3 regions of the Companilactobacillus zhachilii genome follow, and region 3 is predicted to be linked to each of the others. Evidence: predicted binding sites of a transcription regulator. Region 3 holds the regulator's gene; each other region holds the start of a gene.
The links. Region 3 encodes LexA, which represses DNA repair genes until DNA is damaged. Its sites were predicted from a motif close to CNAACANNTGTTNG; they were not measured.

Region 1: the regulator LexA is predicted to act here: its motif matches at 1,745-1,758, upstream of uvrB (excinuclease ABC subunit UvrB).
Region 2: the regulator LexA is predicted to act here: its motif matches at 1,886-1,899, upstream of parE (DNA topoisomerase IV subunit B).

What each region holds. Positions count from the first base shown of each region.
Region 1 is NZ_CP031933.2:857,459-860,749, forward strand. It holds gene D1B17_RS03700 (alkaline phosphatase family protein) at 1-456, shown strand, start outside; gene D1B17_RS03705 (MFS transporter) at 472-1,716, shown strand; gene uvrB (excinuclease ABC subunit UvrB) at 1,861-3,291, shown strand, end outside.
Region 2 is NZ_CP031933.2:1,484,595-1,487,885, reverse strand. It holds gene D1B17_RS06745 (DUF3862 domain-containing protein) at 1-551, opposite strand, end outside; gene plsY (glycerol-3-phosphate 1-O-acyltransferase PlsY) at 1,134-1,757, opposite strand; gene parE (DNA topoisomerase IV subunit B) at 1,966-3,291, shown strand, end outside.
Region 3 is NZ_CP031933.2:1,150,098-1,153,388, forward strand. It holds gene D1B17_RS05140 (phosphoglycerate dehydrogenase) at 1-1,139, shown strand, start outside; gene lexA (transcriptional repressor LexA) at 1,253-1,876, opposite strand; gene D1B17_RS05150 (DUF896 domain-containing protein) at 1,972-2,214, shown strand; gene D1B17_RS05155 (YneF family protein) at 2,277-2,498, shown strand; gene purE (5-(carboxyamino)imidazole ribonucleotide mutase) at 2,738-3,220, shown strand; gene purK (5-(carboxyamino)imidazole ribonucleotide synthase) at 3,213-3,291, shown strand, end outside.

The DNA.
Region 1 (3,291 bases), 290 kb from region 3:
GTAATGGCCAAAACTTGTGATGGCTGTACGTACATTTATACACGTAATTTTGAGCAAATCGACCGATTGAAAGATGTTATTTCAGGTGTTGAAGGTGTCGAAAAAATTTATGATAAAGCGGACGCAATTGAACGTGGAGCAGATTCTGAATGTACATTGATGGTTGAAGCAAAAGCTGGTTATTATTTCACTGATGAGAGTGATCGTGCCAATGCTGTGGAAAAAGTTTTACCAGAAATGATGGGTGATGCTGACCGTTATCAAGGTGTTCATGGTTATGACCCTGAAAAACCAGGTTATAAGACGACCTTGATTTTTAACGGACCGATGATTAAACAAAATAAGACGGTCGCAAGGGCTAATTTGGTTGATGAAGCCCCAACCTTTGCCAAGTTGTTAGGTTTAGAATTCCCTGAACCATTGGCAGGTTCAGCCATTGATGAGGTATTTCTTTAGAATTGAGGGGAATTTATGAAATTTAATAAAAAACAATGGAGTTGGATTTTCTATGATTGGGCTAACTCTGGTTATGGAATTATTGTTACAACGGCAGTTTTGCCAGTGTACTTCAAGTCAGTTGCACAAAATGCCGGCGTTACACAAGCAAATGCTACGGCATATTGGGGTTATGCTAATAGTTTTGGAACATTGATTGTTTCGATTTTGGCACCCGTTTTGGGAGCATTGGCCGATTATCCACATCATAAAAAGCGCCTGTTAAGCATTTTTTCATTCTTAGGTATCGTTATGACGCTGGGACTAGCCATTTTACCTCCAAGCCAGTGGCAACTGTTGATAGCGGTGTATATCTTGTCGATAATTGGTTATTCAGGTGGAAATTTGTTTTATGATAGCTTTTTGACTGATGTTGCCGATAATGCCAAAATGGATTCCTTGTCGTCAAATGGTTATGCTTATGGATATTTAGGCGGCGTTTTGGCTTTTTTACTCTTTTTAGTTTTACAATTGACGAGTGGTTTTGGCATGTTATCGAGTTATGGCGTTGCACGAGTTAGTTTTTTGTTAGCAGCTATTTGGTGGATAATTTTCTTTATTCCATTATTAAAAAATGTCCGTCAAGTTTACTCATTACCAGAAAATCCGCATCCCATCACATCTAGTTTTAAGCGTGTTTGGGCAACCATGACACATTTACGAAAGTATAAGGCGGCCGCATGGTTTTTAGTAGCGTATTTCTTTTATATCGATGGAGTCGATACTATCTTTACAATGGCTACTTCTATCGGAATGGATATGGGTATTACGACCACAACTTTGATGATTGTCTTACTAGTAGTGCAATTGGTAGCTTTTCCATTTTCAATTTTGTATGGATGGATAGCTAACCATTTTTCAGCACGAAAAGGAATTTTGTTAGCGATTATTTTGTACTTCGGAATCTGCCTATACGCTTTAAAATTGAATACAACAGTAGATTTCTGGATATTAGCTGTTTTAGTCGGAACTAGCCAAGGTGGAATTCAAGCCTTGAGTCGCTCATACTTTGGTAAATTGATTCCTAAAGAATCGGGCAGTGAATTTTTCGGATTTTATAATATTTTAGGAAAATTTTCAGCCGTTATGGGACCAATTTTAGTTGGGGTGGTAACTCAAATCACAGGTAAATCGACTGTCGGGGCAGCTTCGTTGAGTATTTTGTTCTTGATTGGTTTAGCCATTTTTCTAATGTTGCCTCGATTAACAATGGAAAAGTAGGGTGTATCAATCGTAAGTAAATATATAGCGAAAATATGTTCGCTATGGTAATATAGAGCCAGCGAAATAAGTCGGTATTAATTACATCTAATTCAATTTTAATTAGATGTATTTTTTAGCTTAAATGAGGGGGTAAGTGAGTCCGTGATAGATAGGATTACTGATAATAAATTTGATTTAGTTTCAAAGTACGCTCCGGCGGGAGATCAAGCACAAGCGATTAATACAATCACCAAAGATTTTCAAGCTGGTGATAAAGAAGTTATTTTGGAAGGTGCTACTGGTACTGGTAAAACTTTCACGATGGCAAATGTTATTAAGAATTTGAATAAGCCAACACTTATCATTTCACATAATAAGACGTTGGCTGGCCAGTTGTATGGTGAAATGAAAGAATTTTTCCCTAACAATGCGGTTGAATATTTTGTCAGTTATTATGACTATTACCAACCTGAAGCTTATGTACCTTCAAGTGATACTTATATTGAAAAAGATTCAAGTATTAATGATGAAATTGATAAGCTCCGTCACTCGGCAACTAGTTCACTTTTGGAACGTAATGATGTGATCGTTGTGGCATCAGTTTCATGTATTTTCGGTTTAGGTGATCCGCGAGAATACGCTGATAGCATTATTTCCTTGCGTGTGGGTCAACAAATTGCTCGAGATAAATTGTTAGAAGAATTAGTTGAAAATCAATTTGAACGCAATGATATTGACTTCCAACGTGGTAGATTTCGTGTTCGTGGGGATGTTGTGGATATCTTCCCAGCCTCACGAGACGATAATGCTATTCGTGTGGAGTTTTTCGGTGATGAGATTGATCGAATTATTGAAATGGATGCTTTGACTGGTGAGGTTAAAGGTTCAATGGACCATATTGGAATTTTTCCAGCCACTCACTTTATGATTAGTGACTCTAAGATGGATCAAGCACTTGACCGCATTAAAAATGAGATGGATGTTCAAGTAGAGAAGTTTACAAAAGAAGGTAAGTTACTTGAGGCTCAACGAATCAAGCAACGGACCGAGTATGATATTGAAATGATGCGTGAAATGGGTTATACCTCTGGTATTGAAAACTATTCACGTCATATGGAAGGCCGTGCTGAAGGTGAACCACCATTTACTTTGCTTGATTTCTTCCCCAAAGATTTCAATATTATGATTGATGAGTCTCACGTTACAATGCCACAAATTCGTGGGATGTATAATGGTGACCGTGCTAGAAAACAACAATTGGTTGATTATGGGTTCCGTTTGCCAAGTGCTTTGGATAACCGTCCATTAAAGTTAGATGAGTTTGAAAAACATGTTAACCGTATCCTGTATGTCTCGGCGACACCGGGACCTTATGAATTGGAAAGAACAGATCATAAGGCGGAACAAATTATTCGTCCAACAGGCTTGCTTGATCCTAAAATTGAAGTTCGACCAATTATGGGTCAGATCGACGATTTGGTTGGTGAAATTAACGACCGCATTGAAAAACATGAACGTGTCTTTGTGACGACATTGACTAAAAAGATGGCTGAGGATTTGACGGATTATTTTAAAGATTTAGGTATAAAAGTC
Region 2 (3,291 bases), 330 kb from region 3:
CCAACGTTATTTAAAATAGTGCTTTCTTCCATACCATTTTGGACGGAACTATATGCATCCAAGCCCAATTTTTCTGATCGAGCAACTTTCATGCCACTAATAGCTTTACTGATTGCATGTCCATTTGCGAAAGTAACTTTCAAATTAGAACCAAGTTCACCATTATCAACATTATTCCATGTATTGATTTCTGTTTTAGTATTATTAGCGTTTGAGGTGGAAGTGGTTGAAGGTTTACCTAGCAGACGTTGTACTGTAGCAATTGGTGTACCGCTAGTTTCATTGAGATAAATGCCACTATATTGGGCAAAAGTAACCCCATCTTTGTTGACGACCTTTTTCTTTTTGGTAGTCTTTTTTGGCTTAGAAACATGACTAGTTTTAGCAAAGGGACCTGTCGCAGTCATCTTCATGCCAGCAACGCCACCGCCAGCTAAGACAATGATAACGATCAGTGTCCAAAACCACCATCGCTTATAAAAATGCTTTTTCTGATGTTTCAAAGAGCGGCGGTATGCTGCTCTTGTAGGCAAATTATTGTTGTGGTCCATAATTGACCCTCCCCGGATAGATAACACTTTATTATCATTCTATCAGTAACAGAGGTCGATGGGACTTTTCTAGTTAAAATCTTTGATTAATTTTAATTAAATTTAGTTAAGGATTTCTTCGGTGACAAATCGTCTAAATTTTTTTGAGTTAGGATGTGTCTTCAAATTATTTATATTATGAATATATTCCGTCTCCAGATTCGGACAGTGGTCACTGGCGGTGCGGAACGGTCCGAGCCAGGGCCTCGGACCTCGGTTTAAGCCTTGCAAGTTCGGCAAGTCTTAAACGCGCCCGGCGCTGTAAGAACGACAAAATCGGTCGTCCTAACACCACTTTCACTGCCAGTGACCACTGTCCGAATCTTCCGACTAGTTCCTTGTTAACTCAAGAATGGCTTGATACCTCAAATATTTTTTACCATCTTGAATGGAATTCTGGAACAACCATGTTCTTAAAATATTTATCCGTATCAGAATAGATTCTTATCAGACTAATTTGAAGACAGACCCTAGAAAGTATTAAACAAAATAAAAAAGGCAAATCCTAAATTGGATTGCCTTTTTATTTGATACTTGAAAATGTTACTTATCAGCTTTTTCACGTTGTTGCTTTTTATACCGCAATCCAATCGGAACAAGGTTTTCTTGACCTTTTAACAGTCGCTTGATATTTGGAATATGACGATAATAAATAATGACAGTAACAATGGCAGCGACGGTCGTTAAAATCCAGTCGTGTAAGAATAATGTTGCAATGGTGAAGAACAAAATAGTTGTTAAACTAGCAACACTGACCATACTTGTGACATAAACGATGGAAGCTAACACGATGAAACAAATTACGAATAATAATGGATTATAAGCTAGTAGAATACCAGCACTGGTAGCAACAGCTTTTCCACCTCGAAATTTCAAGAAAATTGAGTAGCAGTGGCCAATGACGGCACAAATTCCGACGAAAAGGACTAAATGGTGATCTAATCCAAAGAAGACAGGCATCAAAGCTCCCAAAGTACCTTTCAGAATATCAATCACTAGGACAACTGTTCCGGCCACTTTCCCTAAAACGCGGTAAGCATTAGTAGTTCCAACATTTCCACTACCGTATTCGAAAATGTTCTTGTTGAAGAAGACTTTACCAACGATATAGGCGGTAGGGAATGAGCCAACTAAGTAGGCTAAAATTACACAAATGAGAAGTTTCATTAAAAAATCACTCTCTCGGCTTTATTTTTTGGTATATTGTAACTCTATGGTGTTTTTACGAGAATTATAAATACCAACCTAGACATTATCTACTATTTTACCTAAAAATAAAAGATTTCTCTTGAATGCGAACGTATATTCGTGTAGCGTAAATAGTGTTATAATACTAGAATATCAGATTTGTAGTAAATGAAAAGGAATGATATAAATGCCAAAATCATCTTATGATGATTCGTCAATTCAAATCCTTGAAGGATTAGAAGCTGTACGAAAAAGACCTGGTATGTACATTGGTTCCACAGATTCCCGTGGATTACATCACCTCGTCTATGAAATCGTTGATAACGCCGTCGATGAAGCTTTATCAGGATTTGGTAAAGAAATCAATGTCACAATCAACAAAGATAGCAGTATTACTGTAGTTGACCATGGTCGTGGGATGCCAACAGGGATGCATGCTTCTGGTAAGCCAACAATTGAAGTTATTCTGACAGTGCTTCATGCTGGTGGTAAGTTCTCAGAAAGTAATTACAAAACGTCTGGTGGTCTTCACGGTGTCGGTTCATCAGTTGTGAATGCTCTGTCAGAATGGATGACAGTTCGTGTTGTTCGTGATGGCAAAGTTTATGAAGAACGTTTTGAGAATGGTGGTCATCCCGTTGGAACTTTGAAGAAAACGGGAACGACTAAAGAGGGTAGTGGAACAACAATTAGTTTCAAACCTGATGCAACTATTTTCCAAACAACCAAATTCAATTACGATACCTTAGCTGAACGATTACGTGAATCAGCCTTTCTGTTGAAGGGTGTTAAATTTACGATCACTGATAAACGTGGCGAAGAAGAAAAACAAGACATTTTTCATTATGAAGATGGAATCCAATCATTCGTTAAATATTTAAACGAAGATAAAGATACATTGGGTGGCATTTTTTATGTTGAAGGTGAAAATTCAGGCATTGAGATTGAATTTTCTGGTCAATATAACGATGGTTACTCTGAGAATGTGATCTCCTTCGTTAATAATGTTCGGACTGCTGATGGCGGGACACATGAAGCCGGAATGAAGTCTGGTTTGACTAAAGCGTTCAATGATTATGCCCGTAAGGTTGGTTTGCTAAAAGAAAATAGCAAAAACTTAGAGGGTAGTGATGTTCGTGAAGGTCTGTCAGCAATTATTTCGGTTCGGATTCCTGAAGAGATTCTTCAATTCGAAGGTCAAACAAAGGGTAAACTAGGTACACCGCAAGCTCGTTCAGCTGTCGATCAATTAGTTTATGAGAAAATGAGTTTTTACTTGCTAGAAAATGGTGAACAAGCTCAAATGCTAGTTAAAAAGGCATTGAAGGCTCGTGAAGCTCGTGATGCTGCTAGAAAGGCTCGTGAGAGTACTCGTAGTGGTAAAAAGAACAAAAAGACCGATGGACTTTTGTCTGGTAAGTTGACCCCAGCACAATCAAAGAATTCTAAGAAGAATGAATTATTCTTAGTCGAGGGTGATTCTGCCGGTGGTTCTGCTAAACAAGGACGTGAC
Region 3 (3,291 bases):
CTCAGGCCGGTTTGGATACTTTCACAGAAGACTTTACCATTAATCAAACTGATGAACCGGATGCTTATTTAATCCGGTCGGTCAATCTTTTAAAAGCTGATTTTCCAGAAAGCTTAAAGACAATTGTTCGTGCTGGTGCAGGTGTTAATAATGTGCCATTAGGACGAGCAACAGAACAGGGAATTGCCGTTTTCAACACTCCTGGCAGTAATGCTAATGCTGTTAAAGAATTAGTCATTTCACTAATGATTGCGACCGCACGGAATTTATTTGCGGCACATGATTATTCTGATAGACATACTGAAGCTGATGTTTCTCAACGAACGGAAAAAGATAAAACTAAGTTTAATGGAACTGAACTAGCAGGAAAACGAATCGCTGTAATAGGTTTGGGTAATGTAGGTTCAATGGTCGCTAATGCAGCTTTAGCTTTAGGGATGAAAGTTATCGGCTATGATCCATACTTATCAGCTAACGCTGCCTGGCGCATCAATAATCGAGTTAAACGGGTGGATTCTATTAAAAAAGCTGTTAAGGGAGCTGACTTTGTAACTGTTCATGTGCCTAAGAATAATGAAACAATTAATCTCTTAACAACTAAAGAGATCTCAGAAATGAAAGACGGGGTTGTTTTATTCAATTATTCAAGGATTGGCATTGTCGATAACCAAGCTGTTATTAAGGCCATTCGTAGCCAAAAAATCAGTCATTATTGTACGGACTTTGGCGAACCGATTATTGCAGACCATCCCAATATTACTATTACACCCCATATTGGTGGCTCAACTCTAGAGGCAGAATCAAACGGGGCCATTCAAGGAGCCAATACTGTAATGGATTATTTGGAAAGTGGTGATACAACGAACTGTGTCAATTTGCCAAATATGCAAATACCATTTGAAACGGCTTATCGAGTAACCGTAATTCATCAAAATGTTCCCAATATGGTTGGACAAATCAGTACACAAATTGCGACAAGGGGTATCAATATTGAAACGATGTCTAACGCCGCAAAAGAAAAAATCGCATACACTATTATTGATGTAGACGACTTGCCAGTAGAGAATCAAAGTGCTTTAATAGCAGCGTTAGAAAAGATTAAAGAAGTTTACCGAGTACGTGTCATTAAACATAAGTAAACTTCTTAGAGGTAAAATATTTAACCGTTTTGGTTATAGAATCGAATAAAAAAAGCTAGATATTTTTTCCTGGTAAATCCAGCAAAAACATCTAGCTTTTAATGCGGCACTTATTAAAAAATTTGTGAACGATATAATCCAACAACTTTACCAAGAATTTCGACGTTGTCTAAAATAATTGGATCCATTGTATCGTTTTCTGGTTGTAGGCGGTAATGTCCGTTTTCTTGATAGAATCTCTTACATGTAGCTTCGATATCTTCAGTCATAGCGATAATAATTTCACCGTTATTAGCGAAATTTTGTTCATGAACGATTACGTGGTCGCCATCATAGATTCCCGCGTTGATCATACTTTCTCCATGAATCTCTAGCATGAATAATTCGCCAGAATCACGATTCAAGTCAGGTGGAATAGGGAAGTATCCATCAGGATTTCTTTCGGCTGTAATTGGTTGACCAGCGGCAACGGCACCAAGGATAGGGATTTGCTTTGATTTAATACCAATTGAATTTAAACCAGCACCAGTAAGCTCAATAGCTCGAGGTTTGGTTGGATCACGTTGGATAAATCCTTTTTTCTCCAGACGAGATAGGTGACCATGAACCGTTGACGTTGAAGACAAATCTACAGCTTCGCAGATTTCCCTAACAGTTGGCGGATATCCATGTTCATCTAAATAATCATAAATGCATTGTAAAATTTGTGACTGTTTAGAGCCTTCAGCTTTTGACATTAGAACACCTCATTGTTAATATCTTAAATAGATTGTATCAAAATTTGAATACAGTTTCAAACAAGTGTTCGATTGTATCGAGGGGAATTGAAATAATGAACGAACAAGACGAATTGCTCAAGAAGATTAATGAGTTAGCTCATAAGGCTAAAGCAGGTACTATTACTAAAGAAGAGGAAGATCAACAAGCACAATTACGTAAGGAATACTTGAAGAACTTCCGAGCAGCATTTAAGTCACAAATTGAGATGTTGCAAGTGTATGATAAAGAAGGAAATGAAGTCACTCCTGAAAAAGTTCGAGAAATTCAACGCAAAAAGGGATTACGTGACGATTAGACTTTCAATTAGCTAATTTTTTTTGTAATATTAATAGGTATATGGAAAGGGTGAGAACATAAATGGGTACAACAATCGTCGTTGGTGTTATAGCTTTGTTGGTTGGTTTAGTCGGCGGTTTCTTCGCTGCCAGATGGTACATGAAGAAATACTTCCAAGACAATCCACCAATCAGTGCTGATATGATCAGACAAATGATGGCACAAATGGGCCAAAAGCCTTCACAAAAGAAGCTAAATCAATTAATGAATACTATGAAGAATTCACAAAAGAATAACAAATAGTCAGGTCCAATAAGCGATATGCATATTTTTATATGTGTACCGCTTATTTTTTTATCCCAAAAAATAAATCTTTAGCTAAACACGAACTATTAATATTTTTATAATTATTAAATACAAAATGTAAACGATAAATACGAACAATAGGTAAAAATAATTGATTAAAATGCGTATTTAGCATTGAAAGTATTTTCAATCCCTGATAAACTTTGAATACCAAAGCGAGAAAGGTGGAAAAAGGAATGCACGACGTAGCAATAGTTATGGGATCAATTTCTGACTTAAAGGTGATGCAAAACACACTTGATGTTTTGACACAACTGGGAGTTAGTTTTGAAACAAAAGTGATTTCGGCGCACCGGATGCCACATGAGATGTTAGATTTTGCTAACCAAGCTCATGAAAATTATCGAGTTATCATAGCTGGAGCTGGAGGTGCAGCTCATTTACCAGGAATGATTGCCTCTTCAACTAGTCTGCCAGTAATTGGTGTACCAGTTCCTTCGAAATACTTAAAAGGTATGGACTCATTGTTATCAATTGTCCAAATGCCAGCTGGCGTACCAGTTGCAACAGTTTCCATTGGTGAAGCAGGAGCCAAGAATGCTGCCATTCTAGCAACGAAAATTTGTGCATTAACTAATCAAACATATCAAAAGAATTTATCAGATTACGTTCAAGCAATGCATGATAAATCCGTAGAAAGTGGGGCAAACCTTGGATAAGACATTATTACCAGGAGCAACTATTGGCATTATCGGTGGCGGTCAATTGGGTCAGATGATGTCATTTTCAG